One region of the Geobacillus sp. 47C-IIb genome, then DNA from elsewhere that is predicted to be linked to it. Evidence: riboswitches for the same ligand, from Rfam matches in the RefSeq annotation. Region 1 holds a riboswitch; each other region holds the start of a gene.
What was found. A riboswitch is a leader RNA that binds a small molecule or an ion and turns the genes downstream of it on or off. The one in region 1 is predicted to bind S-adenosylmethionine.
Positions count from the first base shown of each region.

Region 2: it holds a riboswitch for S-adenosylmethionine, as region 1 does, so the genes downstream of both, IC804_RS17270 (methionine ABC transporter ATP-binding protein) here and IC804_RS14210 (methionine biosynthesis PLP-dependent protein) in region 1, are expected to answer to the same signal.
Region 3: it holds a riboswitch for S-adenosylmethionine, as region 1 does, so the genes downstream of both, IC804_RS12105 (phosphoadenylyl-sulfate reductase) here and IC804_RS14210 (methionine biosynthesis PLP-dependent protein) in region 1, are expected to answer to the same signal.

Region 1 covers NZ_CP061473.1:2,799,506-2,810,048, reverse strand. The annotation lists partial or broken gene IC804_RS14220 (IS1182 family transposase) at 1-897, opposite strand, end outside; gene metC (cystathionine beta-lyase) at 1,010-2,188, opposite strand; gene IC804_RS14210 (methionine biosynthesis PLP-dependent protein) at 2,192-3,295, opposite strand; SAM riboswitch class I at 3,487-3,597, opposite strand; gene IC804_RS14205 (alpha/beta hydrolase) at 3,785-4,513, shown strand; gene IC804_RS14200 (YjcG family protein) at 4,552-5,073, shown strand; gene IC804_RS14195 (GNAT family N-acetyltransferase) at 5,073-5,507, shown strand; gene IC804_RS14190 (sporulation-specific transcription regulator SpoVIF) at 5,542-5,799, opposite strand; gene IC804_RS14185 (YjcZ family sporulation protein) at 5,924-6,058, opposite strand; gene IC804_RS14180 (hypothetical protein) at 6,136-6,372, opposite strand; gene IC804_RS14175 (thioredoxin family protein) at 6,497-6,817, shown strand; gene IC804_RS14170 (hypothetical protein) at 6,943-7,113, opposite strand; gene IC804_RS14165 (DUF421 domain-containing protein) at 7,133-7,993, opposite strand; gene IC804_RS14160 (DUF1657 domain-containing protein) at 8,006-8,212, opposite strand; gene spoVAE (stage V sporulation protein AE) at 8,224-8,580, opposite strand; gene spoVAD (stage V sporulation protein AD) at 8,582-9,595, opposite strand; gene spoVAC (stage V sporulation protein AC) at 9,595-10,074, opposite strand; gene IC804_RS14140 (YhcN/YlaJ family sporulation lipoprotein) at 10,086-10,543, opposite strand, start outside.
Region 2 covers NZ_CP061473.1:3,438,372-3,448,914, reverse strand. The annotation lists gene IC804_RS17310 (NRAMP family divalent metal transporter) at 1-732, opposite strand, end outside; gene IC804_RS17305 (LamB/YcsF family protein) at 729-1,499, opposite strand; gene IC804_RS17300 (5-oxoprolinase subunit C family protein) at 1,486-2,466, opposite strand; gene pxpB (5-oxoprolinase subunit PxpB) at 2,450-3,151, opposite strand; gene IC804_RS17290 (IclR family transcriptional regulator) at 3,154-3,903, opposite strand; gene IC804_RS17285 (GNAT family N-acetyltransferase) at 4,030-4,470, opposite strand; gene IC804_RS17280 (hypothetical protein) at 4,517-4,684, shown strand; gene IC804_RS17275 (NAD(P)H-hydrate dehydratase) at 4,734-6,269, opposite strand; SAM riboswitch class I at 6,462-6,569, shown strand; gene IC804_RS17270 (methionine ABC transporter ATP-binding protein) at 6,659-7,672, shown strand; gene IC804_RS17265 (methionine ABC transporter permease) at 7,662-8,327, shown strand; gene IC804_RS17260 (MetQ/NlpA family ABC transporter substrate-binding protein) at 8,368-9,213, shown strand; gene IC804_RS17255 (MFS transporter) at 9,325-10,521, shown strand; gene IC804_RS17250 (ClpX C4-type zinc finger protein) at 10,534-10,543, opposite strand, start outside.
Region 3 covers NZ_CP061473.1:2,395,390-2,405,932, reverse strand. The annotation lists gene IC804_RS12115 (low molecular weight protein-tyrosine-phosphatase) at 1-473, opposite strand, end outside; gene IC804_RS12110 (DUF1128 domain-containing protein) at 704-928, shown strand; SAM riboswitch class I at 1,109-1,215, shown strand; gene IC804_RS12105 (phosphoadenylyl-sulfate reductase) at 1,338-2,045, shown strand; gene IC804_RS12100 (sulfate permease) at 2,057-3,130, shown strand; gene sat (sulfate adenylyltransferase) at 3,178-4,338, shown strand; gene cysC (adenylyl-sulfate kinase) at 4,351-4,962, shown strand; gene cobA (uroporphyrinogen-III C-methyltransferase) at 5,103-5,879, shown strand; gene IC804_RS12080 (sirohydrochlorin chelatase) at 5,890-6,636, shown strand; gene IC804_RS12075 (acylphosphatase) at 6,724-7,008, shown strand; gene IC804_RS12070 (arginase family protein) at 7,261-8,031, opposite strand; gene IC804_RS12065 (YojF family protein) at 8,195-8,542, shown strand; gene bshB2 (bacillithiol biosynthesis deacetylase BshB2) at 8,556-9,209, shown strand; gene IC804_RS12055 (precorrin-2 dehydrogenase/sirohydrochlorin ferrochelatase family protein) at 9,399-10,040, opposite strand; gene IC804_RS12050 (hypothetical protein) at 10,142-10,543, opposite strand, start outside.

The sequences.
Region 1 (10,543 bases):
GCGAGTGTACGGCCAAATCGGCTTTACCCCTTGTTCGAGTAAATACTTGGCAATGGCAGGAGTTTTATATCCTGCGTCTACACACACGGCTTCCGGACATGATTGGATTTCCCGTTTCACTCGTTCGAACAGCACAAAAAACGCTTGACTGTCATGGACGTTGGCTGCCGTCACGTAGGTCTGTAGAATCCATCCGTTGCGATCACAAGCTGTATGATACGAATAGGCAAACACTCGCTCCCGTTCATTTTTCACCAACAGTCCGCTCTCCGGATCCGTTTTGCTTACTTTTACTTCCCGTTTTTTTTTTTCTCAGATGGCAACGGCGATTTTCCATGAGCGATCCGATCCCGTTCGATTTCTTTTTCGAGTTCCTGTTGGTAGGCTTTGGCTTCGACTTCTGCCATTTCCGTTGTAAACTTCTTTTTTATTGGCGCTTGCTTTGACATGAGTGGAGTCTACGTACAAGACACTCGAATCTACCAATCCGTGTTCAAAGGCTTCTTTTAAAATCCGTGAAAAAATTTGATGGAATACATCCGTTCCAGCGAAACGACGCGCATAGTTTTTACTTGGCGTCGAGTGATGAGGAACGGGATCATGAAGACTAAGTCCTAAAAACCAACGGTAGGCGACGTTGGTTCGGATTTGTTCGACGGTTTCACGCATGGAGCGAATCCCAAATACATACTGAATCAAATACATTTTAAACAACATCACTGGATCAATGCTCGGACGTCCATGATCAGGAGAGTAGAGATCTTTCACCACATCATAGATAAAAGAAAAATCAATGGCCGCATCCAGCTTTCTTACCAAGTGATCCTCTGGAACCAGATCATCCAGTTTCACCGTGGTTTCGGTATAGCGCCCATCTTCTTGGTGTGGCCGAAGCATCGTTCCTTTCCTCCATTTCTCCCTCGTCTTACCTTCATAATAAAACAGCTTGTCGACTTTGTCGACAAGCTGCGGCTATGCTGTTACAGCATAGCCATTTTTTTACTTTCTTTCATCGCGCCGGAATCGACGAGCGCTCGTTGACAAATGATAGCGCCTGCTCAAAATCGGCGATCAAATCGTTGAGATCCTCAAGCCCGACGCTCAACCGCAACAGTCCGTCGGTAATGCCGCGTCGCAGCCGCTCGTCTTTCGGCATGGCGGCATGTGACATTTTCGCTGGATACGATAAAATCGATTCAACAGCGCCAAGACTGACGGCGAACACCGGTAAGCGAACGTTTCGGACGAACGTCCGGGCCGCTTCTTCATCCGCCAGGCGGAACGACAGCACAGCGCCGAACCCAGCCGCTTGATTGCGCTGGATCGCATGGCCCGGGTGGTGGGACAATCCTGGATAGTACACTTCCTCTACTTTGGGATGGCGCGTCAAATAGGCAGCAAGGGCGGCCGCTGATTCAGACGACTGTTTCAGCCGGACATGGAGTGTTTTTACACCGCGCAGCACAAGCCAAGCATCTTGGACGCCAAGGACAGCGCCAAAGGCGTTTTGCAATTTGTATAGCTGTTTGCCGAGCTCCTCGTCTTTTACGACCGCCAACCCGGCAACGACGTCGCTATGGCCGGCTAAAAACTTCGTCGCACTATGAAGCACAACATCGACGCCGAGATCCAACGGCCGCTGCAACGCTGGGGTCATGAACGTATTGTCCAGAAAAGTTAAACAGCCATGCGCTTTCGCCAACTTGACGACACCGCGAATGTCGGTCACTTTTAAGAGCGGATTGGACGGCGTTTCCATATAAATGACCTTTGTGTTCGGCCGGATGTTTTCCGCCACTGCTTCAAGGTCCGTCATGTCAACGAACGTATATTCGATACCAAAGCGATTAAGCACCTCGGTAATCATCCGGTATGTGCCGCCGTAGACATCTTCCGTCACGAGCACATGGTCGCCCTTTGACAGGAGCAAAAATGCTGTGGAAATGGCAGCCATGCCAGAAGCAAATGCAAACCCGCGCACACCGCCTTCCAATGCGGCAATCGTTTCTTCAAGCGCCTCGCGCGTCGGATTGCCGGAGCGGCTGTAGTCGTATTTGCCGAATGAGTCGAAATCGAACTGATGGAACGTGGATGCATGCTGGATCGGCACGCTCACCGCCCCTGTATGTCGATCGACTTTCCATTTGTTATGGAGCAATTTCGTCGAAAACGACCATTCCCGTTCCATCGCTCACACCTCTTTCATGTTTTTCAATGCCTGCGCTAAATCAGCGATCAAATCGTCGGCATGCTCGATACCGACCGAGAAACGGAGCAGACGGTTGCAAACACCGTTTTGGATGCGGATTTCTTCCGGAATATCAGCGTGCGTCTGCGTCGCCGGATACGTGATAAAGCTTTCGACCCCGCCTAGGCTTTCCGCGAACGTAATGAGACGCAAACATCGCAAAAAACCGTTCACCCATTTTTCATCGGCAATCCGGAACGACAACATTCCCCCTCTTCCCGGGTATAGCACATCAGTGACCTCTTCGTGTTCACGCAAAAAGGAGCAGATGCGCTTGGCGTTTTCTTCATGCTGGCGCATCCGCAGCGCCAACGTTTTCATCCCGCGAATCAACAGCCATGAATCAAACGGCGACAAAACGGCGCCGATGGCGTTATGGTACTCCGCCAAGCGCTGACAGAGCTCTTCGCCCTTAGCAACAACTAGACCAGCTAAGACGTCGTTATGGCCGCCTAAATATTTCGTGGCGCTATGGATGACAATATCAGCCCCTTGTTCGATCGGGCGTTGAAGCACTGGCGTATAAAACGTGTTGTCAACGATCAGTAAAAGCCCATACCGCCTAGCGAGCTCTGAGACGGCGCGGATATCGGTCTCATGCATAAGCGGGTTTGTTGGAGTTTCCAAAAAGATTGCTTTCGTCCGTTCCGTGATTTTTTCTTCCACGGCATCCAAATCAGCAAAATCAACGTAATGAAATCCGAGGCCGTATTTACGCCAGCCGCGCTCAAACAGTCGGTACGTGCCGCCGTAAAGGTCGGCCGATACGAGAAACTCGTCTCCGCTCTCAAACAAGGCGAGCACTGTCTGAATGGCGGCCATGCCGGAACTGAACGCATAGCCTTGGTCACCACCTTCAAGCCTCGCGATCGCCTCTTCGACGATTTTGCGCGTCGGATTGCCGGTGCGGATGTAGTCAAACCCGGTGGACTCTCCAATGCCGGCATGGCGGTAGGCGGTGGAAAAATAAACCGGCGGGTTGACCGTCCCCGTCACCGTTTCGCTCCGATTGCCAATTTGCGCCAACAATGTCTCCAGTTTCTTCATCTCATCTCTCTCCTTCTGCCGAAAAATTCCCTTCCGACGGATAGGGTGTCTGAAGCGTACCGCTGCTTGTCTCGGCAGCCAAGCACCTCGTTTTCGGATCGACTCACAAGTCAGCGGATCAATCACCCAAAAAAAGGAAAATAAAAAAGTCTTCTAAGAAGAAGACTTTTCCATATCCATGGTCACGCTTCTTCTTATCTGCCGAATTGAATACTCAATTCGCTGGATTTAGCACCTGGCCGATTTCCGGCTGGTTGCTGAAGCTTCACAGGGCCAGTTCCCTCCGCTTCTCTTGATAAGAATAGGACGTATATTCAATTTTGTTAATTTATAAAAAAATGTAACGCATTCCGGCCGTTTTTGCAAGTCATTTTTTTGACATTGGCAATGTTCGGCAAATTGATGAAAAATTCGAGCCCTTCATTAACATCTTTTCGCCCAAATATGTTACAATAACAGGTGAACTTACCGTTTTCATGGAGGATGGTCATGGCAATCGCAGCAGGAATAATGCGTGATTATGCGCTTTACAGCGGAGAACTTCAAGAGAAAATCGAACTACTTGTTTATTTGCCAAGCAATTTTTCTCCGCTTCACAAATATTCTTTACTAATCGCTCAAGACGGCAAAGATTATTTTATGTATGGAAAAGTGAAACGCGTCATCGAAACGCTCATGGAGGAAGGAACGATCGACCGGACGATCGTCGTCGGCATCCCATATCGGAATGTGAACGACCGCTACGAGAAATATCACCCAGCGGGGCAAAAACACGAAGCGTACATTCGTTTTTTAGCTCATGAACTCGTTCCGTTTTTGGACCATGAGCTACCGACCTATCAAATGGGCAAAGGCCGGGCGCTGATCGGCGATTCGCTCGGTGGAACGATCTCGTTGCTAGCTGGATTGTTGTATCCGCATACATTTGGAAACATCGCCATGCAGTCCCCTTATATCGATGACTCAGTGCTGGCGCGTATCCGCGCGTTCCGTGATCCGTCACTTCTTTCGATTTACCATTCCGTCGGCACGGAAGAAACAGCCGTGAAAACAACGGACGGCCATGTGCGCGACTTTATTACACCAAATCGGGTGGCGCGAGACTTGTTTATGGAAAAACAATTCGCCTATACGTACCATGAGTTTGCCGGCGGTCATGCGTGGACGTATTGGCAGCCTGACTTACCGAGAGCTGTATCCGCTATTTTGTCGCTGTAAACACATAGAAAAACAACCATCTAAGGAGGGAAATCGGGATGAAGTACGGCATTGTATTATTTCCATCAAAATGCATTCAAGATTTTGCCAACTCTTACCGAAAACGGTATGACAGCCATTACGCTCTTATTCCGCCGCACATCACGTTAAAATATCCGTTTGAAGCGAATGAGGGGCAATTGAAAGAGATGACGAAAGAATTGCACCGTATCGCAGCGGAAACTCCTCCAATCCCCATCAAAGTGACAAAATTCAGCTCGTTTTACCCGACGAGCAACATCATTTATTTGAAAGTGGAGCCAAACGACGTGCTTAAGCACCTCCATGAACAGCTGCACAGTGGCCTGTTCGCCGGCAAGCCAGAATTTGCATTCGTGCCGCACATTACGATCGGCCGTGATTTACCGGGGGCGGAATACGCCGATGTCTACAGCCAAGTGAAGCTGCAACACGTACATTTTGAAGAGACGATCGACCGCTTCCATCTCCTTTACCAGCTCGAAAACGGATCATGGACCGTGTATGACACATTTGTCGTTGGAGGAAAGGAAACGGTATAATGAACATCGCCATTGGAACAACAAAAGATCGCTCCTTGTACGAGGACGCTTTGCACGTCCGCCGGCTCGTATTTATCGAGGAACAAAACGTGCCGGAAGAGGACGAAATCGATGCGTTCGAGCAAGAATCGTCCCATCTTGTTTTATATGATGGCGAAAAACCGGTCGCGGCCGGCCGACTGCGCTTCATCGACGAAGGGGTTGGCAAAATTGAGCGCATTTGCGTTTTGCCGTCCTACCGCGGCCGCGGCGTTGGACAAATGGTGATGGCGGCCATTGAACAGCTCGCGAAAACAAAAGGGGCGAAAAAAGTGAAGCTGAACGCCCAAACTCACGCCGAACCGTTTTACAAAAAACTCGGCTATGAGGTGATATCCGACGTGTTTATGGACGCCGGCATTCCGCACGTCACAATGGTGAAATCGCTTGAATAATAAGGGAGCTTGCATCTGCACAGCTCCCTTTTGCTTATTTTTTATTGTTCAGCATATTGGCGATCGTATTAAAGTCAATTTGTTTGCCGCTATGGACGATCGTTTTGACGATTTGGTCTTCAAGTTCTTTCGGCACTCTCCGATTAGCGATTTGAGCAACCCGCTTCACTACTTGGCGCACTGTTTTTTCATCGCTGAAATTGGCGTTTTGCAGCGAGTTGGCAAGCTCAAAAATATCTTTCATATTGACGCCTGTTTTCTTTTCAATGTTTTTAAAAAATTGCTGATCCATCTTCCCGCCTCCTTCTCCCTGTATATCGTATGATGCCTCTACAAGAAGGTGCATCAAATGAGGAAAGAAAAATACGAGCCGCTCCGCAGCACCGAAACGACCCGTATCGGATTCGTTTTTTCCATTAGCCGACAAATGCAGCGCCGACAATGATCAACAAGATGAACAAGACGACAATCAACACAAAGCCACCGCCATAGCCATAGCCGCCATAGCCGTAGCCACCATAACCGTAGCCTCCATAGCCGCAGAAGCCCATCCTCGTGCACCTCCTTCTTCGTTTACTGTATTGTATTCATCGGCTCGAGGTAGCGTATGGGCGCACGCGCCATTTTGTCATCCAAATAAGCGGAACAGCATAGCAAACTCCTTTTCCTTTTTCGCAAACCATTGTTCAATGTAATTTAGGTTGCCTTGTACGCTTTGTAAAAACCCATTGTTTAGTTTTTCGATTTCTTGCAGCTGTTTATTGAAATCGTTCCCCCACTGTTCAAACAGACGGATGAATTGTTCGTGTCCTTCTTTCCTTGATGCCACCCATGCTTCCAGCGCCTTTTCCAGCTCTTTGCTCACACCTTTCCCCCCTTTCTTTCTGTTGTATGCAAGACGGGGGGCCGAATGTGAAGGCGTTCCTGTTCTTTTTTACCGCACCATATGGTAAAGTAAAGGATGACAACATGAAATGGAGGGAACACGCATGAAAGCCATTGAAACGAACGATCAGTTCACAGCGGCTATTTCTGGCAGCAAACCAGCTGTCATCAAATTTTACACCACTTGGTGCCCTGATTGTGTACGCTTGAACATGTTCATCGATGACATCATTCGTGATTACGATCAATATGATTGGTTTGAGATTAACCGCGACCAATTCCCGGAGCTTGGCGAGAAATATCAAGTGCTCGGCATCCCGAGCTTGCTTGTGTTCCAAAACGGGGAAAAAATCGCCCATCTGCATAGCGCCAACGCGAAAACCCCCGAAGAGGTGCGCGCCTTTTTGCAATCATTGCCCGCTTGATCGCCCTTTCCTGCATCATGAAAAACAAGGCGCTGCAACCATTTTCGGGCCATTGTTTTGGCGTATACGCAGCAATGAGAAAGGTGTCCCGTACATTTGGGACACCTTTCTCGATCACACAACACTTAATATTCGATCTCTTCGTAATCTTTCGGTTGGTGGGTCAGCCTGCCACCATCGAACATAAATTGAATCGAAATTTCTTCGTCGGTCGTTCGCGCTCGTTCAGGGCGGCCATCTGCTTTAAGCTGAATTTGAATTTCCTCATCCGTTGTTTTTGTCCGTTTATTCTCCATGATCTGATCCTCCTCAATATTAATTTCGCAACAGTGGCTCGACTTTTTGGATGAGCTCCGTCATTTTCACCGCATTTGTTTCGTACAGCGCTTTTGCCTCTTTCGAATCGGTTTGCAACGCATATAACTCGAAATCAGCTTGTACTTTTTTCATTGCAGCCAACAACAACTTTTTCTCCTGCGGTTCGGCCACTTGGATTTTGTCATCGTACAAATCAATCGTTAACTGTCCATATGAATCGACTTGGGCGAGGAAGACATTTTCGACTGCTACTCCTTGCTTATCAAGTTGCTCCTTCAGCCAACCGCGGCCAAGTCCCAACGTAGAGAGTGGCTCGTCCAAAATCACTCCATCCATAATGACGGTTTGTGGCTCTTTTTCCTGCGGCGGGTTCGGAAATACATCACCAACCGTAAGCGGCTGCTTTTCCCGCTTCAACAAGATGTTCAAATCACCGTTCGGCTCCAGTATTGCAAACTCGACATCGGCGACACGGAACACATCTTTTTTACGCAACTGCTCAAGCAACTCGTCAGCTGTGTATTTCTCCCGCTTTAAGTTTTCCTCTAAAATTTTGCCGTTTTTGATCAAAACCGTCGAGTTGCCCTCGACAAAATCGCGGAACTTTTTGTTGCGCAACGAAATGCGGGCGGCCAACACCGGAATGAGCGACCAAATTAAAATACTTGTAATTCCTTCCTGAAGAGAAATTTCCAAATCGACAGACATTGTTCCGGCAATATCCCCCACGGTAATGCCGACAATATATTCGAAAAATGACAGCTTTGCCAACGGCTTTTTGCCAAGAATGCGAGTAATGATAAACAGTCCGATCAAAATACAAAAGGAACGAATGGCGACTTCTAACCATACAGGCATGGATCATGCTCCTTACTTTCCATGATATTGCGGCTCCTCGAACTCAAGTCGGCTGATCCGTTTTTTCAGCTTGGCGATGATCTCCTCGGTGGTGAGCATCGCCTCATGAAACGTCCGTTGCGCTGTTTCATCCTGCGATGTGAGCGCCAATTGCTGCAGTCCGGCATGAATGCCTTTTAAGCTCGCTAACGTTTGTTTCACTTGCGAAGCAACCGTCATGAACGCTCCTCCTATCCTTTCGGGCGGAACAAAAGCGCCCCGATAAATCCGAAGACGATGGCGGCAGAGATGCCGGCACTTGTCACTTCAAACATGCCAGTCAACACGCCAACAATTCCATGCTTTTCTGCTTCTTGCATCGCCCCGTGGACGAGCGAGTTTCCAAAGCTCGTGATCGGAATCGTTGCCCCGGCACCGGCGAAATCGATAAGCGGTTCGTACAAACCAAGTCCGTCTAAAATCGCCCCGGTGACAACAAGAATTGTTAATGTATGGGCGGGGGTTAATTTAAAAACATCCATCAAAATTTGGCCAATAACGCAAATCAACCCACCGACGACAAACGCCCAAAAAAACATGGTCAACACGCTACGCCTCACCTCTATACTCAATTGCTACCGCATGGGCGATGCAAGGAATCGTTTCATTTTGTTGGAACGACAATGGCGACAATAATGCCCCTGTCGCTACAGCTAAAATGCGCTTCAGCTCGCCGCGTCGCATCCGCTTGAGCAAGTGGCCGTAAATGACGACAGCGGAACAAGCTGCCCCACTTGCCCCGGACAGCACCGGCTGCCCGTCGCGGTAAATGAGCAGCCCACAATCTTGATAGCGTTCCTCATCGATATCGATGCCGTGCTGACGCAGCAAATCAAGGGAAACTTGACGCCCAATTCTCCCTAAGTCGCCAGTGACAATCAAGTCATAGTGGGATGCGTCAATTTGCATATCGCGCAAATGTGCCTCAATCGTATCGACCGCTGCTGGTGCCATCGCACCGCCCATATTAAACGGATCCGTCATTCCCATATCGACGACACGGCCGATCGTCGCCGCCGTTACACGCGGTCCATCCCCTTTTGGACTGACGATGGCCACCCCCGCGCCAGTGACAGTCCACTGCGCCGTCGGTGGTTTTTGTCCGCCGTATTCCGTCGGATAGCGGAACTGTTTTTCGACGGCGGTGTTGTGGCTTGATGCCCCGGTCAATATATAATCTGCCCCACCATAATTTGTAATAAAAGCGCTGAGCGCCAGCCCTTCCATTGACGTGGAACAAGCGCCGAAAACGCCGAGATATGGTGCACCGAGCGTCCGAGCGGCAAAACTTGTCGGCGTCATTTGGTTAATTAAGTCGCCAGCGATGAGAAATTGCACCTTTTCCTTCTCCAAACCGGCTTTTTCCATCGCTTGAAATGCCGCTTCCTCGAACAAGACGCGGTGCGCTTTTTCATACGAGTCCTCGCCAAGCCATAAATCTTCATGAAGAAAGTCGAAATCGTCAGCGAGACGGCCGTTTGCTTCAAACGGTCCACCAACTGCAGCAGTCGCAACAATGACTGGCTTGTTCGCAAATACCCATGTGCGATGCCCTTTCAGCATTACAATCCCCCCCATTGTATGGCAATCGTTTTGATGAGGGCGATGACAAACGCGGCAAACGTGCCGAACAAAATGACCGAACCGGCGAGTTTGAACATGTTAGAACCGACGCCGAGCACAAATCCTTCTGTTCGATGTTCAATCGCCGCGGAAATAACGGCGTTGCCAAACCCCGTTACGGGCACAGCACTCCCCGCTCCCGCGAATTGAGCGATCCGGTCATAAACGCCAAGCCCGGTTAAAATCATTGACAAAAAAACCATTGTCGCTACGGTCGGGTTCCCTGCCGTCTGCTCAGTGAAGTCAAAGAAATACATATAAAAATAAGAGATCGCCTGTCCGATCGTACAAATAATCCCGCCAACGAGAAAAGCACGGGCACAGTTGCGGACGATCGGGCGCTTTGTTTCCCGTTCCTTTTCAAATAAGTGATACTCTTGTTGAACTGGAGTTAAGTTTTTCCTCTTTTCATTCGCCATAATGACACCTCTTATGTCTGCTCTTTGCTCAGCTTTTCAATGCGTCCGATTTCCCGGTTGACCTCTCGATGATCCAAGCTCTTGTTACTCATCTTTGTTTTTAATTGCTGCGTTTTCCAAAAGATTTTCAAATCACTCGAGGAAATCACCTTGTAACCAGGAAACATATCGCGCAATCGACCTTCAACGTCTTTTTCAATCTTCTTTCGGTTCCATCGCTGCATATGGGGAATTTGGTATGCGACAAGCAGCCGGTCTCCGCTGTTGACCACCACGACATCCCGGATATCCTCACGTCTACGTAAATAGTCGGCGGCCCGCTCGGCCGGCCCTTGGTCAAGCTTAGTTCCTTTTGCTGTCCCGGATGTTTGAGCCCGCATCAAATTCGTCCCTTGCAACGATTGTTTTTGTTCTGTTTCCTCTTTCGCACAGCCGCTGGCTACCATGAGAGCGGCCATCACGACCAACC
Region 2 (10,543 bases), 640 kb from region 1:
AACGCCTAACGCGGCCAAAAACAGCAACATGCGCATAAGCGAGGCAACACCGATCGCTGAGACTGCACTTTTTGTCACTTCCGCCAAACTTCCCTTCCCCTTGATGCCGGCATCGAGCAACCGATGCCCTCCAGCGAACGTAATATATCCGCCAACCGTACCGCCGACAAGCGTCACAATGGCTAAAAAGTCGATTTTTTCGGGAACGACCGCCCGAACGGCCGCCTCGCCAAGTGGCGGCTTAGCTGTGAACACAACATACAGCGTCAGCGCAATCATGACAAATCCGAGTAATTGAGTAAAACGGTCCATTGCCTTGCCAGCTTCGCGGACGAGAAAAATGGCGATGGCGATGATGGCACTCACGATTGCCCCAGTCTTTGGAGACATGCCAAACAACACGTTGAATCCGAGCCCAGCTCCGCCGATGTTGCCGATGTTAAAGGCGAGTCCGCCAAGGAGCACAAACGCCGCCAACACATACCCGAGGCCGGGCAGCACTGCGTTGGCAATATCTTGCGCCCGTCGCTCGGAGACAGCAATAATGCGCCAAATGTTCGCTTGGACGCCGATATCAAGCAAAATGGAAAGCAAAATGACAAACCCGAAACTGGCCGCCAGCTCGACGGTAAATACGGTCGTTTGCGTCAAAAATCCCGGGCCGATGGCCGATGTCGCCATGAGAAAGACCGCTCCGATCAGCACGCTGAGCCTGCTTTCTTTTTTGTTCATCGTCTCGTCTCCTTCCGCATCGCCTGAATAGCGATGCCTTCATTTTGTAACGCTTCATGCAGCCGCTTAGCAAACCGCACCGCCTGTTCATTGTCGCCGTGAAGACAAACCGTATCGGCTTCAATCGCCACCGCCGTCCCTTGCACTGAGCGGACATGCCGGTCACAAACCATCATGAGCACTTGCTTGACCGCTTCATCTTCATCGGCGATGATGGCCTGCGGGTCGCTTCGTGGTGTGAGCGAACCGTCAGCTTGATATGTGCGGTCGGCGAACACTTCACTCGCCGTCTGCAAGCCTTGCGCCTGTCCAGCGCGGATGAGCTCGCTACCCGCCAGGCCGTACAAGATGAGCGTCGGATCGACATCATATACCGCTTTGGCGATCGCTTCTGAAATCCTCGCATCTTTCGCCGCCATATTGTACAAGGCGCCGTGCGGCTTGACGTGCGTCATCACTCCCCCTTCCGCCTTGACGAACGCGGCCAACGCGCCGATTTGGTACACGACGTACGCATACACCTCCTCCGGTGACACAGCCATCATCCGACGTCCAAAGCCGAGCAAATCGGGAAACCCCGGGTGGGCACCGATGGCGACTCCATGACGGATGGCAAGCTGTACCGTTTGCCGCATGACAAGCGGATCGCCAGCATGAAATCCACAGGCAATATTGACAGAAGTGATATACGGCAAAATCTCTTCCTTTCCAAGCCGATACACACCAAAACTTTCACCAAAATCACAGTTCAAATCAATCGTTTTCATCTTTCTCCCCCCATTGGCGGCGAATGGCCGCAATCCAGCGGCCCAGCCGCCGCTGTTGTTCGATATAAAGCTGCACCGCTTCCTCCGGCGCAACCGGCTGAAATTGAATGCGGTCGCCTGGGCGCGCCTGTGCCAACACTGGCAAATCAGCTGCCGCCACTTGGGCGATGCGCGGATAGCCCCCTGTTGTCTGACTGTCAGCCATCAACACGATCGGCTGGCCGGATGTCGGCACTTGCACCGTGCCGAACACAACCGCTTCCGACACCATCTCCCGCTCGCGCCCAAGCACCAACGCCGGTCCAGAAAGCCTGTAACCAATCCGGTCGGACTGCGGCGTCACATGATAGCGGGCGGCAAAAAACTGCCTGCGGCTTTCTGGCGTAAACTCGCTATATTCCGGTCCTGGGACAGCACGCACCGTTTTCGTTTTTCCGTCGATATATCGACCGGCATCTGAAGAAAGTCCCCAACGAAATGGCTTACGAATGTTATGCTCACGTGCAGTGCCAATTGGAAGCACATCTCCAGGCTGGAGCGGGCGGCCCGACAAACCACCTAGCTGCGCTGGAACGTATGTGGAGCGACTACCCATAACAGACGGAACACCGATGCCTCCTGACACTGCGATATAGGCGCGCCACCCTGCCTGGCACACCCCAACCTTTAGGACATCTCCCGGCCGAATAATCACCGGTTTCCACATGGCCATCGGTTCTCCATTGAGCGTGCATGGGAAATCGCCGCCGCATACGGCGATGACCGTCTCGACGTGAAAACGAAGGGTCGGACCGGACATCGTTGCTTCGAGCACCGCCTCATCTCCCTCATTGCCAACAAGCGCATTGGCAAGGCGATACGCCCAAGCGTCCATCACCCCACCAACCGGCACACCGGCATTTCGATAGCCGATGCGCCCGCCATCTTGGACAGTTGTAAAAAATCCACCATCAATGACGTCCATCATCATGTTCCTCTCTCCAACGTGCAAATTCCTCAGCGGTAATCCGGCGAAACTCAACGATGTCACCCGCTGAAAGCAAGCTTGGTTTCTCCCGATGCGGATCAAACAGCCGAAGCGGTGTCCGGCCAATCAATTGCCAACCACCTGGCGTCGCGAGCGGATAAACACCCGTCTGTCCGCCGGCGATGCCGACCGAACCGGCAGGCACCGTTGTGCGCGGCACCGGCCTCCTCGGCGTCGCCAAACGCGGTGATAAGCCCCCTAAATAGGCAAACCCGGGTGAAAAACCGATCATATAGACGCGGTAACGGCCCGAGGAATGAAGCGCCACCACTTCATCTTCCGTCATCCCATGAAAGCGGGCGACATCCGCTAAATCCGGCCCGAACTCGCCGCCGTAACAAACGGGAATGACGATGGTTCGCGTCGAATGGCGGGTGGCCTGTCCGGTCGATCCGATATTCTCGCGCAGCCAGGCACATACGTCAGCATAATTTCCGGCCACCACCGGATCATAATAGACGGTCAGTGAGGAAAACGCCGGCACGATTTCCTTGATGCCTTCTTTTCTCTCTCCCTGAAGCCGGGCTGCTGTTTCGTGAACGATATCGTTTACGGCTTCGTCAATGTAACTGGCAAATCGAACGGTCACCGCGTATTCGCATAACGGAAACAACGTGTATTCCATCGTTACCCCTTCCCTTGAAAACCAAGTTCACGTGAGATATCCATCGCCGCCTGCTTTAATAGCGGAACGATGCGCACCACATCATCGGGCGAAAAACGTGGTTCCGGACCGGCGACGCTCAACCCAGCAACCGCTGCCCCTTCATGGTTGAAAATCGGCACAGCAACAGCAGCAGAGTAGTTTTCCAGCTCAGAACAACTAACCGTATAGCCTTGATTTCGGCCTTCTTCTACCAATCGGCGCAACACTTGTTTGTCTGTCACCGTACATTTAGCGATTTTCACTAGTTCCACTTGTTCTAAATACCGTTCCCGGTCAACTTCATCCATAAACGCAAGCAAGACGCGCGGGCACGCCCCAGCATACAGCGGTGCACGCCGCCCAACTTTCGTATAGACGCGCACCGGTTCGGACGTCTCCACTTTTTCGATATACAGCGCTTCATCGCCGTCGCGGATGACTAAATTCACTGCTTCCTTCGTCTCCTCTTTCAGCCGCTCCATGACCGGCAGCGCCACTCGACGAATATCGAGCCGCTCGGCGACAAGCGCTCCGAACGTCAATAGCGACAAGCCGAGTTCATACTGGTCGCCTTGTTTTTGCAAAAAGCCTAGCGCCACAAGCGACTGCGCCATCCGGTACACCGACGTTTTCGGCATCCGAAGCCGCGCAACCATCTCCGGCAGCGTTAACCGCTCGCAATCAAGAAACAAATCTAGCAGCTCTTTTGTTTTCAAAACCGTTTTATTCATGGCCTCTCCTTGTTCCGAATATCGGAATGATAATTCCGAAATATGAATTTTATTTCAATTATAACGAAAAGTCTAATTATTTTCTACAAAAAACCAACAGCGTCCGATAGATGGACGCTGTTGGTTTCAAGATAAACGTTTCAAAAACACATAACTCACTTTTTGATATTCCATCTTTTGCTCGTAAAAACGATGGGCATCGGTTCGCTGCAAACCGGACGATAACGAAACGATCCTGTAGCCATGCGCTTTCGCCCAATCGTGTACATACGACAACAACGCTTTCCCGTACCCTTTCGACCGCTCGCTCGAAGCGGTGACCAAATCACACACCCAAATAAAACGACCATTATAGAGTGTGATCATCGGCATGAATCCGATGACAGCAACCATTTTATCTTGATCATATAAGGCCACTAGCTTGTACCCTTCTTTTTCTTTCGCTTCACGCACAAGCGCGACATACGTTTCCTCATCTAAGTGAGTGCGCAGCTCACGCATGACTGGAAAAGCGCTTCTCACTTCCTCTTCAGTTTCAAGCCAAACGAATTGTGGCACGGTTTCCATCCCCCTTCTCTATTTATGCAATTAATTATATCTATGTTTTCCAAAAATGGAAGAACAAGACCGCTTCCCCGGAAAGCGGATCGTCCTTCTCGTACGTAAAAAGCATAACGAACCGCGGGACGGGTTGGGCACATTGAATCGCTTGTTGCCAAAAGCAAACAAGGAAGCGCGCTTTGAAGACGCTTCCTTTCTTTTCTTTATCCGTAAACGTTGAGCAGCCAAGACCTTCTTCCTAGTAAAACGGCCGGCCACTCCCATCACGTTCACACTTGCGCACCATCGCCCAGCCTAGCCAACACAGCCGGCAATGCGTCAATGACGTCAGAAGCCAAGACGTCCCACAGTGAATGACCGTTTTGCACAAGCCAATCAGCTGCTTGGCCGTGGACGAACACAGCATTATTCACCGCCGGCTGCACCGCCTCATGCTGCAACAAAAACGCCGCCACGATGCCAGTCAACACATCGCCGCTTCCCCCCTTAGCCAACGCCGGGTTGCCGGTCGCGTTCACATATTGCGCCCCGTCTGGCGTGGTGACAATCGTATACGGCCCTTTTAAGACGACATACACACCATATTCCATAGCCAGCCGCTTCGATACGCCAAAGCGGTCATGCTCCACCTCGCGAATGGAACGATGGACAATGCGCGCCATCTCTCCCGGGTGCGGGGTAATCACCGTCGGGGCGCTCCGTTCGCGCACTCGTTCGGCGTAGTCATCCCAAAAAAACAAAGCGTCTGCATCAATGACAAGCGGCACTGGCTGGCGCACAAGTTCGCTCACTAAGCGGCGCACTCCTTCCGTTCGCCCCATTCCCGGGCCGATGGCCATCGCGTCAATATCAAGCCCGGCCCAATCAGCCACGCCAGCAAATGCGCCTCCCTCTGCCGGCCATAACCGGTACATCGCCTCCGGCACACAGCTGGCAACTGCCTCGTACACCGTTTCCGGAACGGCCATCGTCACAAGCCCGGCCCCGCTGCGAAGTGCCGCTTTCGCTGTCATCGTTACCGCCCCGCTCATCTCCTTAGATCCGCCGACAATGAGCAGCTTACCGTGCGTTCCTTTATGCGATGACCGTTTTCGCTTCGGCATTGTCTGCACCACATCGCTATGTTCCCACAAAAACCGGACATCTGTCTTCACCTGCACCGCTAGCGGCGGGATGCCGATATCGACCACAGCGATCTCTCCGTAATAATCCGCCGCAGGAAACGTATACGCCCCAAGCTTCGGACATTGGACGGTAAGCGTCACATCAGCACGAATGGCGGTGCTGACATCGCCTCCATCAGCCGGCACCCCGCTTGGCACATCGATCGCGTATACCGTTGCGGACGTGCGGTTCACTTGCTCAATGATTTCTTTATACGGCGGGCGCACGTCTCCTTTGATGCCAATGCCAAGGAGCGAGTCAATGATGACGTCGTAATGTGGCACGCGTGCCGCAAACGCTCGTTCATTCCCCTCATAAGCTATCCAAGAATACCCCGACCGCTCGTACACCTCAAGCGCCGTGCGCGCCGCGCCTTTCACCTTCTCTTGCGGCGGCACGAGCCATACATCGGCGTCATAACCATAACTTTTCAACATGCGTGCAATGACCAATCCGTCGCCGCCGTTATTGCCCGTCCCGACGAGCACCGCCACCCTAGCCGTGTGTGGAATTCGCTCTTTCAACACCCGAAACAGCGCCTGCCCAGCGTTTTCCATCAACGAGTCATCACGAATGCCGATCCGCTCGGTCACTTCTCGGTCAATAGCGTACATTTCATCAGCCGTTACGATCGGAATCATTGCCCATTCCCCTTTCCATTTCCATCCCTATTGTTTAGTGTACAATTTTTCCAAGCGAAAGACGAGCACAAATATTTTCTCTAGAAGCGCAACGATGTAAACGTTTCCTGAAGAATCCGAATGGAAAATACATATTGACAACAAATAGCTGTCGCATTATCATGAATTTCATAAAAATTACATACAGCAAACCGCTTATCAAGAGTGACTGAGGGAACAGGCCCAATGACGTCCGGCAACCTCCCCTTGAGGGAACGGTGCTAATTCCTGCAGAATGGCTTTCATTCTGAAAGATAAGTCGGGAGTTTACATACCACCGATGCCTCTTTCCGAATGAAAGAGGCATTTTTGTTTACCAAATTCTACCTATCAACACAAGGAGGATGGACATGATCGATATTCAAAACGTTACAAAGGTGTATACAACGAAAAAGAAACAAACCGTTGCGGTAGACAACGTATCACTTACGATTCGCGATGGTGAAATTTTTGGCATCATCGGCTACAGCGGCGCTGGAAAAAGCACGCTGCTGCGCTGCTTAAACGCCCTAGAACGTCCCACATCCGGCCGCATTCTCATCGATGGGATCGATGTAACAGCATTAGATGCCAAAGAACTGCGGCAAGTGCGCCAAAAAATCGGAATGATTTTCCAACACTTTTCTTTAGTTAGCTCGAAAACAGTATTTGAAAATATCGCCTTCGCCTTAAAAGCAGCTAAAAAACCGAAACCGGACATCGAAAAACGGGTCAATGAGCTGCTCGACATGGTCGGTCTATCCGACAAGCGGGACGCCTATCCGGCGCAGCTGAGTGGCGGGCAAAAACAGCGCGTCGGCATCGCCCGGGCACTCGCTAACAATCCGACCGTCCTGTTATGCGATGAAGCCACATCGGCGCTCGATCCGAGCACGACCAAATCGATTTTAGAACTGCTGAAAAAAATTAACCGTGAGCTCGGTATTACGATCGTCTTCATTACTCACGAAATGGAAGTGGTCAAACATATATGTGACCGCGTTGCCGTCATGCAAAACGGCAAAGTGATTGAACTCGGCACCGTTTATGAGCTGTTTACCCATCCGAAAGAAGAATTAACGAGATCGTTCGTCCATAGCGTCATGCATGTTGACTTGCCTGCACATTTACGGGAAACGCATACGGGGACGATCGTGAAAATTCAGTTTGAAGGCAAAAGCGCGACGGAAACAATCGTTTCCGATATGTTGCAACAATTTGAAGTAAAAGGAAATATTTTGCATGCCAAAATCGAGTATATCCAAGACAAACCGCTCGGTATTTTTGTGATGGAGCTGATCGGGAAAGAGGATGAAATTCAACGGGCGATGGATTATATCGCTAAACGGACGAACAGATTGGAGGTTGTTTCGCATGCTGCTTGATACATTACTAGGCCTGCTTCCGGAGTTGAATAAGGCGTTTTTCGAAACGATTTATATGGTGGCTATTTCCTTGTTTGTCGCGATCATTGTTGGATTGCCGCTTGGCGTTTTGCTGTTCGTCACCGACCGCGGCTTGTTTTTGGAACATGCCATTTTAAAATCCGTTCTCGGCTTTCTCGTTAACATGGTTCGATCGATTCCGTTTATCATTTTGCTTGTCGGTCTCTTACCGCTGACAAAGCTCCTCACGGGAACTACGATCGGACCGACAGCAGCCTCTGTTTCTTTATCGGTGGCGGCTATTCCCTTTTTCGCACGAATCGTGGAAACCTCGTTGCGCGAGATTGAAAAAGACGTTATTGAAGCAGCGGTGGCGGTTGGGGCGACGCCGTGGATGATCATTAAAGACGTGCTGCTCCCAGAAGCCCGACCGGGCATTGTACAAGGAATAACAATTACAACAATCAGTTTAGTCGGCTATTCCGCAATGGCCGGAATCGTGGGCGGCGGCGGTGTCGGCGATTTAGCCATTCGTTTCGGCTATTACCGCTATGACAATACGGTCATGATCACCACTATTGTTATTTTAATTTGCCTTGTCCAAGTCATCCAGTTTGCCGGCGACCGCATCGCTCGTCTTGTTGACAAGCGATAGGCCGCTTACTATTAAACTCACTCATAGGGAGGACTTCATGATGAAAAAATGGTTGATGGCGCTCACATTGCTTCTCGTGTTCGGCACTCTTGCCGCCTGCGGCAACAGCAGCTCCTCATCTGAGAGCAGCGCTGAATCGAAAGAGAAAAAAGAGTTGACAATCGGAGCGACTTCCGGTCCGTACAGTGATATGGTGAATAAGGCGATCAAGCCGATTTTGGAGAAAAAAGGGTATGAAGTAAACGTCGTCGAATTCAGCGATTATATCCAACCAAACTTGGCTTTAGCCAACGGCGACCTAGATGCAAACTTGTTCCAGCACAAAATTTATATGGAAAATTTCGCAAAAGAGCACAACTTGGACCTTTCGGAAGTCATCGTTGTACCGACCGCCCCAATGGGCATTTATTCAAACAAATTCAAATCACTTGATGAAGTGGCCGCCGGGAGCGAAATCGCCATCCCGAACGACCCGACGAACTTGGCGCGGACGTTGTTAATTTTGCAAGATCACGGCTTAATTAAACTCGACTCAGCCGTAAACCCGCTCACGGTGTCAGAAAAAGATGTCAAAGAAAATGTGAAACATCTCCAATTCAAGCCGATTGAAGCTGGCCAGCTGCCGCGCACGGTGGAAAGTGTTGATTTGGCAGCTGTCCCCGGCAACTTCGCCTTAGCGGCGAAAATGGATTTAACCGACGCCTTAGCGTTGGAAAACATGCCGGATGACTACCGGAATCGCATTGTTGTCAATACAAAAGATTTGAACCAACCGTTTGTCAAAGATCTCAAAGAAGCAGTCGAGTCAAAAGAATTTGAGAAAGTCATTGATCAAGAGTTTCGAGGGTTCGGCAAACCGAAATGGATGCTAGAACGAAACAAATAACACAACGATACGCCGCTCTGCATGGGCGGCATTTTCTTCTGTAGACGATGGGGATAAAAAAGCAGTATAGTAGAAGTGTTCCGTTTCATTTCGTTCCAAAAGAGGCGATCAATGTTGACATACATTGAAAAAGGAAGCAGCGAATACATCAAAGCAAGCGCATCATTATTTTTTGGCGGCTTTGTGACATTTGCCGTCCTGTACACGACCCAACCGCTGCTGCCGATTTTCGCTAAACAGTTTGACGTTTCCGCCGCAGCAGCGAGCTTAACCGTATCGGCATCGACCGGTACGCTTGCGGTTATGATGCTGATCGCCGCCAACTTGTCAGATCGAATCGGCAAAAAACGCGTGATGACAGTATCGATGTGGCTGACCTCGCTCCTTGCCATCGCAATGGCGTTCAGCCCAAACTTTGCGGTGCTGCTTGCAGCGCGTACCTTCATTGGCATCTCAGCAGCAGGCATTCCTTCATTGGCGATGGCCTATGTCGCTGAAGAATTCCACCCGGCAAGCGTCGGCAAAGCGATGGGGCTTTATATTAGCGGCACATCGATCGGCGGCATGGCCGGACGAATTTTGACTGGGGTGCTTACCGATCTTTTTTCATGGCGATGGGCACTTGGGATCATCGGCCTTCTTTCCCTAGCGCTTTGCCTCGCCTTCACCGCCCTTCTGCCTGCTCCAAGACAGGCACCCCAGCGGCGAAACAGCGACGAAGCAGCATGGCGGACGTACGCTGTCCATCTTCGCAACAAGCCGCTAATGGCGCTCGTTGTCCTTGGCTTTTTGTTTATGGGCGGCTTTGTGACGCTCTACAATTACATCAGCTTTTTGTTAAGCGAACCGCCGTATTCGTTCCGCCAGTCGGTGCTCGGGTTTTTATTTATTGTATATATCTTTGGCAGCTTCAGCTCTGTGTATATGGGGCGGAAGGCAGATGAGTACGGCCATGCGCGCACCCTTCGCCTTTCGGTGGCTGTAACAGCACTTGGAGCGTTTGTCACGCTCGCTCCTTCGGCACTCGTAAAAATAGCCGGTCTGGCGCTGTTTACGTTTGGCTTTTTCGGCTGCCATTCGATTGCAAGCGCTTGGATTGGGGAACGGACGCACATTCATAAAACGCAAGCGTCCTCCTTATATCTTCTTTTCTATTATTTAGGGTCAAGCCTCGCCGGAACGGCGGGCGGTTACGTTTGGGTTCACTTTCATTGGATCGGCGTCATCGCCTTTATTTTGGCATTACTCTCCTTATCTTACCCACTCATCCTGTTTGCGGAAAAACGGCGGCCATCACACGTAAGATGACCGCCGCTTCCATTACGGTTGC
Region 3 (10,543 bases), 400 kb from region 1:
GCAACAAGCCGATGATCACGGATAATCGCCTCAAGCAAATGCTCGCATCCAGAACGGACAAGGTGATATACTTCCACGAAATTCCCAGTATAATATGGATCCGGCACATCGTCTTTTTCCCGATCCGGCACAAAATCGAGCAAGCGGGCGATTACGGCCGATGAATTGGATCCAGCTAGTCGGCGTAAATCGTTCAAGTTGGCGGCATCCATGGCGATAATATAATCAAATTCCTCCAAATCGCGGCGTTCGACTTGCCGGGCACGGATGCCGGAATAATCAATGTCGTTTTCGTTTAAGATGCGTCTTGTCCCTTCATGTGGCGGTTCGCCGACATGCCAACTGCCCGTCCCCGCCGAATCAACGGCAATAACCCTATCGAGCCCCCGCTCTTTCACTAAATGGCGGAATATCGCTTCGGCCATCGGTGAACGGCAAATGTTTCCAAGGCAAACAAACAACACTTTGACCATCCGAACAACAACCCCTTTCGCTATTTCTACGGCACGTCTCCGATCATTAGTTTTTCTTCTTTTCCTTTCGTCTAGACTTTTTATGCTGCTTTCCGGCATATGGTGCACATTCATCTATATTTTACTACATTGTCCGTTTTTCAGCAGGTAAACCAGCCATATAACCCCTCCCTATTTCCCCCGCCTGTATGGTACAATACATGATATCTTGCCATGAAAGGGGCCAAACAATGGATTTATCGAAACGGTCGGCGGAAAACGTCGAATATATGATCGAGCAGCTGAAGCAAAAATTGAAAGTGATGAACTTTGACGCCCTTAAACCGTCCCATTTTTCCGAAGAATGGTATGATGAATTGAAAGACATTTATGAGATGGTCATGAAGCGCGAGACGTTTAGTCCAAGCGAAATGCAGGCGATTGTTGAAGAGCTTGGGAACTTACGTAAAAAATAGTTTCGCGCCTTTCTCTAAAATGATATGCTTAGACCACCATCCATATTTGAACGTTCTCCCACCTACATTCAACTGGGGTTTCTCGCTTTAGAATGATAAAAAAATAATTCCCATCGAAAAACTGAGATTGACACCAGCGAGAATTGTGCTAAAATTTTAATCAATTACATCCATTACAAACGCTTATCAAGAGCGAGGGAGGGACTGGCCCGATGAACTCCGGCAACCTGCTTCATTTAGCAAGGTGCCAATTCCAGCAAAATGGATTCCATTTTGGAAGATAAGACGTCACTCGTTCTTCTTGCCCTTTCCAAAATGGAAAGGGCATTTTTGTCACCGGGCTGCCGTTTACTAAGTAAATATCCGACTAATTGCGTGGATTTTCTTTGATTTATAAGGAGGGGAAACGATGCTCACGTATGATCGGTGGGAAACGGTAGAAAAACCGTCTTTTCCGTCTGACAATGAAACAAAAGGGGCGCTTGACGTCCTCGCTTGGGCGTACCGCGAATATGGTGACGAAATCGTGTACGCATGCAGCTTTGGCATCGAAGGGATTGTGCTGATCGATTTGATCTCCCAAGTAAAGCCGGATGCGGAAATCGTCTTTTTAGATACCGGGCTGCACTTTCAAGAGACGTACGATACAATCGCGAAGGTGAAAGAAACATATCCTTCCCTCCGCATCATCATGAAACAGCCGCACCTGACGCTGGAAGAACAAGCCGCGCAGTTTGGCGACGAGTTATGGAAACGTGATCCAAACAAATGTTGCGAGCTGCGCAAAGTCATTCCACTGCGCGAAGTGTTGACTGGAGTAACCGCTTGGATTTCCGGCTTGCGCCGCGAACAATCGCCGACACGGCGCCATGTCGAATATGTCAATAAAGATGATAAGTTCCGCTCCATTAAAGTCTGTCCGCTCATCCATTGGACATGGAAAGACGTATGGAACTATGTGTATAAACATAGTCTTCCGTACAATGTACTCCATGACCGCGGCTACCCGAGCATTGGCTGTGCCCCGTGTACAGCGCCGGCATTAGATCCGAACGATTTGCGTTCCGGACGCTGGGCCGGCCAAGGGAAGACAGAGTGCGGGCTCCATCTCACATAGGGGGAACACATATGCTCCTTGCGATTGCCTTTATTGTCTCCTTTTTCTTCGCCATGAACATTGGGGCGAGCGGTGCGGCCGCCTCGATGGGCGTCGCTTACGGATCGGGTGCCATTCCCCGAAAATCGGTCGCCCTCCTTCTTTGTGGCATCAGCGTTTTTCTTGGCAGCCTTGGTGGCGGAGAAGTGGTGAAAACGATCGGCTCGGGAATTATTCCTTCTTCGATCCTTACCGTCAAAATCGTTGTCATTATTTTAACAGCGGCAACCATTTCGCTGTTTGCTGCCAACATCATGGGCATCCCGTTATCGACGAGCGAGATCACCGTGGGAGCGGTCGTCGGTGTCGGTATTGCCTACCAAGCGGTATACTTCAATAAATTGCTATTCATTGTCTCGGTGTGGATCGTCATTCCGATCATTGCCTTTGCGTTTACACTCGCCGTCGGCAAGTGGTTTTTAGCGCTCAAGCGGAAATATCCACAGCTTGAGCAAGGCCGTTGGCAAAAAACGTTTATGACCTTGCTGATTGTCACTGGCTGCTTCGAGGCGTTCTCCGCCGGCATGAACAATGTCGCCAATGCCGTCGGGCCGCTTGTCGGTGCCGGATTGATCTCGGTTGGGCCAGCAACGATTCTCGGCGGTTTGTCCGTCGCTGCTGGAGCGCTCCTGCTTGGACGCCGTGTGTTGGAAACGAACGGAAAGAAAATTACAAATTTTTCTCCATTTGAAGGGAGCGCCATATCGGGTACTGGGGCGTTGCTTGTCATCATCTCATCACTGTTTGGCTTGCCCGTACCGCTCACCCAAATTACGACATCGGCCATTATCGGCATTGGCACGGCAAAGAGCGGTTTATCCATCTGGCAGAAGCGAATTGTTGTGCAGCTCTTAAAAGTATGGCTTGTTTCGCCGATTTTTTCTCTTGTCATTTCATACAGCCTTATTAAACTATTGCTCGACAGCGATGTTTATACTGTCATCGCCATTTTCAGCGTTTGTTTAGCGACGCTCGGCGTTATCAGCTTGAAAAAAACGGCTGTCGAAGAAGAACGCTCGCTTCATGAACATGGCGGTGGCATTTAATCTTAAATATTAAATCTTAAAATCTATCATCCTAGGAGGTTACAAACATGAGTTTAAGCATCCCGCATGGCGGTACATTAATTAACCGTTGGAATCCGGACTATCCGCTCAATGAAGTAACTAAAACGATCGAACTGTCGAATGCAGAATTAAGCGATTTGGAGTTGATCGGCACGGGAGCGTACAGCCCTCTTACTGGCTTTTTAACGAAAGCAGACTACGATGCGGTCGTGGAAACGATGCGCCTCGCTGACGGCACCGTCTGGAGCATTCCGATCACACTCGCAGTGACGGAAGAAAAGGCAAAAGAGCTCGCCATCGGCGATAAAGCCAAACTCGTTTATGGCGGCGACGTCTACGGTGTCATCGAAATTGCCGATATTTACCGTCCGGACAAAACGAAGGAAGCAACGCTCGTTTACAAAACAGACGAACTCGCCCACCCTGGCGTGCGCAAACTGTTTGAAAAACCGGATGTGTACGTCGGTGGAGAGATCACGCTTGTCAAACGAACTGATAAAGGACAGTTCGCCGCGTTTTATTTCGATCCGACAGAAACGCGGAAACGGTTTGCCGAACTTGGATGGAACACCGTTGTCGGCTTCCAAACACGTAATCCGGTTCATCGCGCCCATGAATACATTCAAAAATGTGCGCTTGAGATTGTCGATGGTTTGTTTTTAAATCCGCTCGTTGGCGAAACGAAAGCAGATGACATTCCGGCTGACATCCGGATGGAAAGCTACCAAGTACTGCTTGAAAACTATTACCCGAAAGATCGTGTCTTCTTGGGTGTCTTCCAAGCGGCTATGCGCTATGCCGGACCGCGTGAGGCCATTTTCCATGCCATGGTGCGCAAAAACTTCGGCTGTACACACTTCATTGTCGGCCGTGACCATGCCGGTGTCGGCAATTATTATGGCACCTATGACGCACAAAAAATCTTCTCGAACTTTACGGCTGAAGAACTCGGGATTACGCCGCTCTTTTTCGAACATAGCTTTTATTGCACCAAATGCGAAGGCATGGCGTCGACGAAAACGTGCCCGCATGACGCTGAACATCACGTCGTCCTTTCTGGCACGAAAGTCCGTGAAATGCTGCGCAACGGGCAAGTACCGCCAAGCACGTTCAGCCGTCCGGAAGTGGCTGCCGTCTTGATCAAAGGACTACAAAAACGTGAAGCGGTCACTCCATCAGCTCGCTAAAGGGGGAGCATCATGAGCACGAACATTGTTTGGCATCATACATCGGTCACAAAAACAGATCGGCGCGAGCGTAACGGTCATCATAGCGCCATCCTTTGGTTCACCGGGTTGTCCGGCTCCGGCAAATCAACCGTAGCAAATGCCGTCTCAAGACGGCTGTTTGAGCTCGGCATTCAAAACTACGTATTAGACGGGGACAACATCCGCCATGGGCTCAATAAAGACCTCGGCTTCTCTGCGGCCGACCGGACGGAAAACATTCGCCGCATTGGCGAAGTGGCAAAGCTGTTTGTCGACAGCGGACAGTTTGTTCTCACCGCATTTATCTCTCCGTTTGCCGAAGACCGGGCACTTGTCCGCCGTCTCGTCGAAGAAGACGAGTTTATCGAAATTTATGTTAATTGCCCGCTTGAAGAATGTGAAAAACGCGATCCAAAAGGACTGTACAAAAAAGCGCGCCGCGGCGAAATCCGCGAATTTACTGGCATTGATTCACCGTATGAAGCGCCGGAAGCGCCTGAGTTGACGGTTGAAACACACCGCTACTCTGTCGACGAGTGCGTCGAGCAAGTGCTCGCCTATCTGCGCGAGCGCGGGTTCATTCCGGCCGCCGAAACAAACTGACCGCCATTTCTTGTCTCCCACTAAAAAAGAGTGGGAGACCATTGAACAAAGTCGTTTTCATGCCAAATTAAGCCGTTCACAATAAAAGCACCGCCTTTAGATGGCCAGCTGGGATCATACAAGAAAGGGCTGAAACAACGATGGGCAAAGTGTATCTTGTCGGCGCCGGTCCCGGCGATCCGGAACTCATCACTGTCAAAGGATTAAAATGCATTCAGCAGGCGGATGTCATTTTATATGACCGCCTCATTAACGAAGAGCTGTTGTCGTATGCCAAACCGGGCGCTGAGCTCATCTTTTGCGGCAAGCTGCCCGGCTACCACGTCATGCAACAAGAAACGATCAACCATTCGCTCGTCCTGCACGCCAAAAAAGGAAAAAACGTCGTCCGTCTAAAAGGCGGCGACCCGTTCGTATTCGGGCGCGGCGGCGAAGAGGCTGAGGCGCTCGTCAAACATGGGATTGAGTTTGAGATCGTTCCTGGTGTCACCGCTGCTATCGCTGCGACGGCTTATGCCGGCATCCCCGTCACCCATCGCGAGTTCAGCTCAAGCGTTGCCTTTGTCACCGGACATCGGCGCGACGGAATCCGTGAAGATATCAAATGGGAGAGCCTTGCCAAGGGCATTGATACGATCGCCATTTACATGGGTGTCCACAATTTGCCATATATTTGCGAACAGCTAATCAAATATGGCAAAATGCCAGAGACGCCGGTAGCGGTTATCCAATGGGGAACAACAGCGGCTCAACGAACAGTCACCGGCACGCTGACGACGATCGCCGGGATCGTTGCTAAAGAAAACATTGAAAATCCAAGCATGATCATCATCGGGGATGTCGTCCGGCTACGCGCCAACATTCAATGGTTCGAACGGCTGTTGGCGTCATCTGCAGCTGCTGGTGCAACATCGTGAGGCGGTCGTGATGGAAGCCATTCTATATGTCAGTCACGGCAGCCGCTTCGCTGCAGCCTGCTATGAGGCGGCTCGTTTCGTCGAACAATGCAAAGCAGCCATCGACATCCCGATTCAGGAACTTTGCTTCGTTGAACTGGCAGAACCGGACATTGTGACTGGCGTTGACCGTTGCGTCGCCCAAGGAGCAACGCGCATCATCGTCGTTCCACTGCTGCTTCTATCCGCGGGACACGCGAAGCACGACATTCCAGCGGCGCTCGAGCTCGCGAAACAGCGTCATCCATCTCTTGAAATCGTCTGCGGCACCCCGTTTGGCGTCCATGAATCGATGATCGATATCATCATCGACCGCATCGGTGAACATCCGACGCCACTTGATAACGAATCGATGATTCTTCTCATCGGCCGCGGCAGCAGCGACCCGGATACAAAGCGCGACATCACCGCTATCGCTCGGCTCCTGAAAGAAAAAACGAACGTGCCGCACGTTGACATTTGCTTTCTCGCTGCTATCCATCCGACGCTTGACGAAGGGCTTGAGCAGGCGAACGCATCCATATATCGGCATGTGTTTGTCGTTCCGTATTTATTATTTACCGGCGTCTTAATGAAAACGATCGAACGGAAACTAGAGGCGCTGCCTGTTTCACACCAACAGTGGCATTTATGCTCTTACTTAGGCTATCATCCGCGTCTCGTAACACTTATTCAAGAGCAAGTATTGTCGCTATCGTTGGCGAAAAAAGGAGCTTGAAAAGACAAGCTCCTTTTTTCATGTACATTAGGCCGTATCTATTATATGATGGAAGCAGAACGGTCCCAATGAAGGAGGCTTTACCATATGAAACGGGTTCATGTCATTGTCGAAGGACGTGTACAAGGTGTTGGCTTTCGCTATTTCGTCCAGCACGAGGCACTGAAGCGACAGCTGACCGGCTGGGTAAAAAACAATGACGATGGGACGGTGGAAATGGAAGCCCAAGGCCATGAAAGTGCCGTCCAGCTCTTTTTGGATACGATTGAAGCCGGAACGATGTTTGCTAAAGTCTCTCGTATGCACATTGAGCAGCGCGACGTCCGACCGGATGAAAAACAATTTCGCATTATGTACGGCGGCGGGCTTTAACACCAGCGCCATGTTCAGTACAGTTTGTACGATTGGTCACTGACCGCCCAAAGAAGCCACCTTTCCCTGCAGACAAAAGGCAGCCCTGATGGCTGCATGTCCACTTGCTCCCTTTAACTTAAGATGAAAGCAACTTTAGAAGATGGATGATGTTATCAAAAGCTTACTATAGCGGTTTTGATTTTTGGAACACTTAACCATCATCGATGATTGGAACCCGCGATTTTCATCGGCCTTTTAGGCATTCCCCTGTTAAGCCGGACGCAAATGGGAAGTAGCGTAACGAAAACACGTCTCTAAAATGGCACTATTCGCCTGTTCATTTTTCCACTGTGCCTCAAGGCAAAGCGGATGAAACACATCGATGACGGCTTTCGGGTATTCACCGCATATGTCTACACCCAACACTTTTTTATAGAATAGTAGCAGACGCAAGCAAGCGAGCAATCGAGAAAGCGTCATCATTCCTTGATCCCAGTTCGTAACTGCGTCTTCGCGACGAAGCACGTCTTTATCGATGCTTATATACACGCTTCCGGTCGGGATGGCCTTCAGAAGCTCATTCGGCCATTCATCATGATCAGCAAATGGAAAAACAGTGATGTTTGGAGATAAACGGAGATTACGCGGAGAAAATGATGGGCCAACAATCACAACTTTTCGCAGCTGCGCGTACTGAAGCGCATGAGCCACCCACGATCCGCATGAAATGAGGCTGCTTTCGTCCTGTTCAGCGTCCGTATGGTGGTCAAACAGCACAAGCGTAAACGGTTCGCTTATTTCCCTTAACAACAAATACGTGACATAATGGTAGTTGCCGCTCCCGATCAGCACCGCCCCACGGGTTCGCCGCCGGCGTAACCGTCTTTCAATCTCGGCAAGCGCCGCTTCGCTGCAATACAAATTTGTCTCCGGTACGTCAGCGAGATCAATCCACTCGTGTGGAAAACAAAACAGCCGCTTTTGTGGCCGGTACGTACCGTCAAAATTGAGCACAGTGACACCGTTACCTTGAAACCCCATTTCTCCTCACCCTTTCCTTCCGCTGAATCATTATTCAACGCCTCTAAGGTGTGGATGAGTCCAAGATGTAGCCTTTTCTATTATACAATGAGAGACGAAATATTTCCGTTCTTATGCTCTCGTCATGTACAATATATAGAAAGCAACTAAAGGAGGGACCTGCATGCAGCCGATCGACACCACCGCTGTACAAGAGGCACTGAACCGCTTGGCTAACCGCGACATATATATTCATTTAGAAACAACGAACGGAGCATACGCTTCTCATCATAACGAAGGTTTTTTTTCCGCTGGCGCTTACATCCGCAACGCCCTCATCCGCTTCACCCGCGGCAAAATCACCGGTCCAGGTCCATATCGCGTCGGGCTGAAGCTGGACATCGGCTGGGTGTATGCTGAAGGGTTAACCCATTGGGAATGGACGAAAGAAGGACAATTGCTGTTAGCAGGACATGATTATGAAGGGAAACTGGCGGTCGCTCTTGAGCTGAGTGACAAGCCATTTGCCTAAGGAGGGGAGTCCGATGAACGAACAACATGTACTCGTTGTCTTTCCCCACCCGGACGATGAAGCGTTCGGCGTCTCGGGAACAATCGCCCAGTATGTGCAAAGCGGCACACCGGTGACATACGCTTGCTTGACGCTTGGCGAAATGGGAAGAAATATGGGCGTGCCCCCGTTCGCCAATCGTGAAACATTGCCATTGATTCGCAGACAAGAATTAGAGGAAGCATGCCGCGTTCTCGGTATTCACGATTTGCGCTTGCTCGGCTATCGCGACAAAACCGTCGAATTCGAAGATGAAGAAGAACTTGCCGACCGGATTGCAGCCATCGTCGCAGAAACAAACCCGTCGCTTGTCATTACATTTTATCCTGGCTACAGTGTCCACCCCGATCATGATGCATGCGGGGCTGCTGTCATCCGCGCTTTGAAGCGGTGGCCAAAAGAGCAACGGCCGACCGTTTATTGTGTCGCCTTTTCCAAAAACTGCGAACAAGACCTCGGTCAGCCGGATATTGTCCGCGATGTTAGCTCAGTGATTGATACGAAACTCGCCGCCATTCGCGCTCACCGCTCCCAAACGGAAGGGCTGATGCAGGCAGCCTCTAAGCGCGGCGACGCGCTCGCCTGGCTGAAAACAGAGCGGTTTTGGACGTACCGGTGGGACGATTAACAGAAAGGAGCCGTTGAAAAGGTCGCCTTTTTTCAAGAGAGATAGACATTCTCTTACGGAGATGTTCAACGCTTTATACAGTGCTGAAAAGGGTGCTCCGCTGCTTTTAGGACACCCTCTTCTCGTTTGTTTCACGACTGCTAGGAAGCAAGCAAACCGAAGCCATCCACAATGTGTATATCGAGAGGTTCAGCGTTCTCTCCCCTTCTTGCTGCTTCGTTCTTTTTCCTTTGCCAATAAGTGAGAAAATTCCTCGCCCCAACGACCGCTTTGCCGGAACGAATCAGCAGCGAGCGCCTGAAACAGCCGCTTTCGTCCCTCGGGGTCCGCGACTTCGCGCAACACGATATCGCGGGCTTGCTGCAAAAACTCGAGATACGGCCCGTACTCTTCTCCGTATTGATCTTCAAGTTCGCGGCGGATGCGGCGGGCGACCGCTGGGCTTGCTCCTTCGGTCGAAACCGCGATCGTTAATGGGCCGCGGCGGATGACCGCCGGAACATGAAAATCACACCGTTGTGGGGCATCAACGACATTGAGCAGTTGCCCCGGCGCTGCCGCCTGTGCCACTGCCTCGTTCACCTTGTCATCGTTCGTCGCAGCGATGACGAGAAACGCCCCTTCCAAATCACTAGGGGCAAATGTCTTGATACGCCAGACAATCGTTCCCGCTGCTGCTAACGCTTGAAGCTCCGGTTCCGCTTCAGGGGCGACCATCACAACATCTGCTCCTGCCTCTAGCAGTCCTCGGATTTTCCGCGCCGCCACCTTCCCCCCGCCGACAACGACCGCCCGTCGGCCGCGTAAATGGAGAATGACCGGGTATCCCATGACATACCCCTCCCCTCGCGATGAGCCTCGTTCCCTTCCATCAGCCAATTCAATGATAAAAAAAGAAGCCGTGCATGGAACACGGCTTTTCTTTCATTATATCACCCTTCTTTGACTTCTTGAAGACATTTCGCCAACCGCTCGTTTTCCTTTTTCATATGCTCGAGCCATTGTGGAAGCAGTTTTTTCATTGCCTCTTGGTCATTGTTCTCCATGGCCTGTCTTGTTTGCTCGTGAAGCATATGGAGTCGCTGTTTCTCTTCTTTTGTCATCCAATGTTTCTTTTTATGTAACTGTTTCAGTTCTTGCTTAAACTGTTCTTTCGTTATTTTTTTGTTCGCGAGCTGATCGATGAGCCGATCAAGCGCCGCTTCACGCTCTTTTTTCATTTGCTTGTACTTTTCTTTCATTGCCTTCTTTACTTTTTCATCCTCGAACTGTTGGCGCAGCGCTTTCCGTTCGTCGAGTACTTTTTTCCACTCGCCAGCTTGCTCCGGCGTATA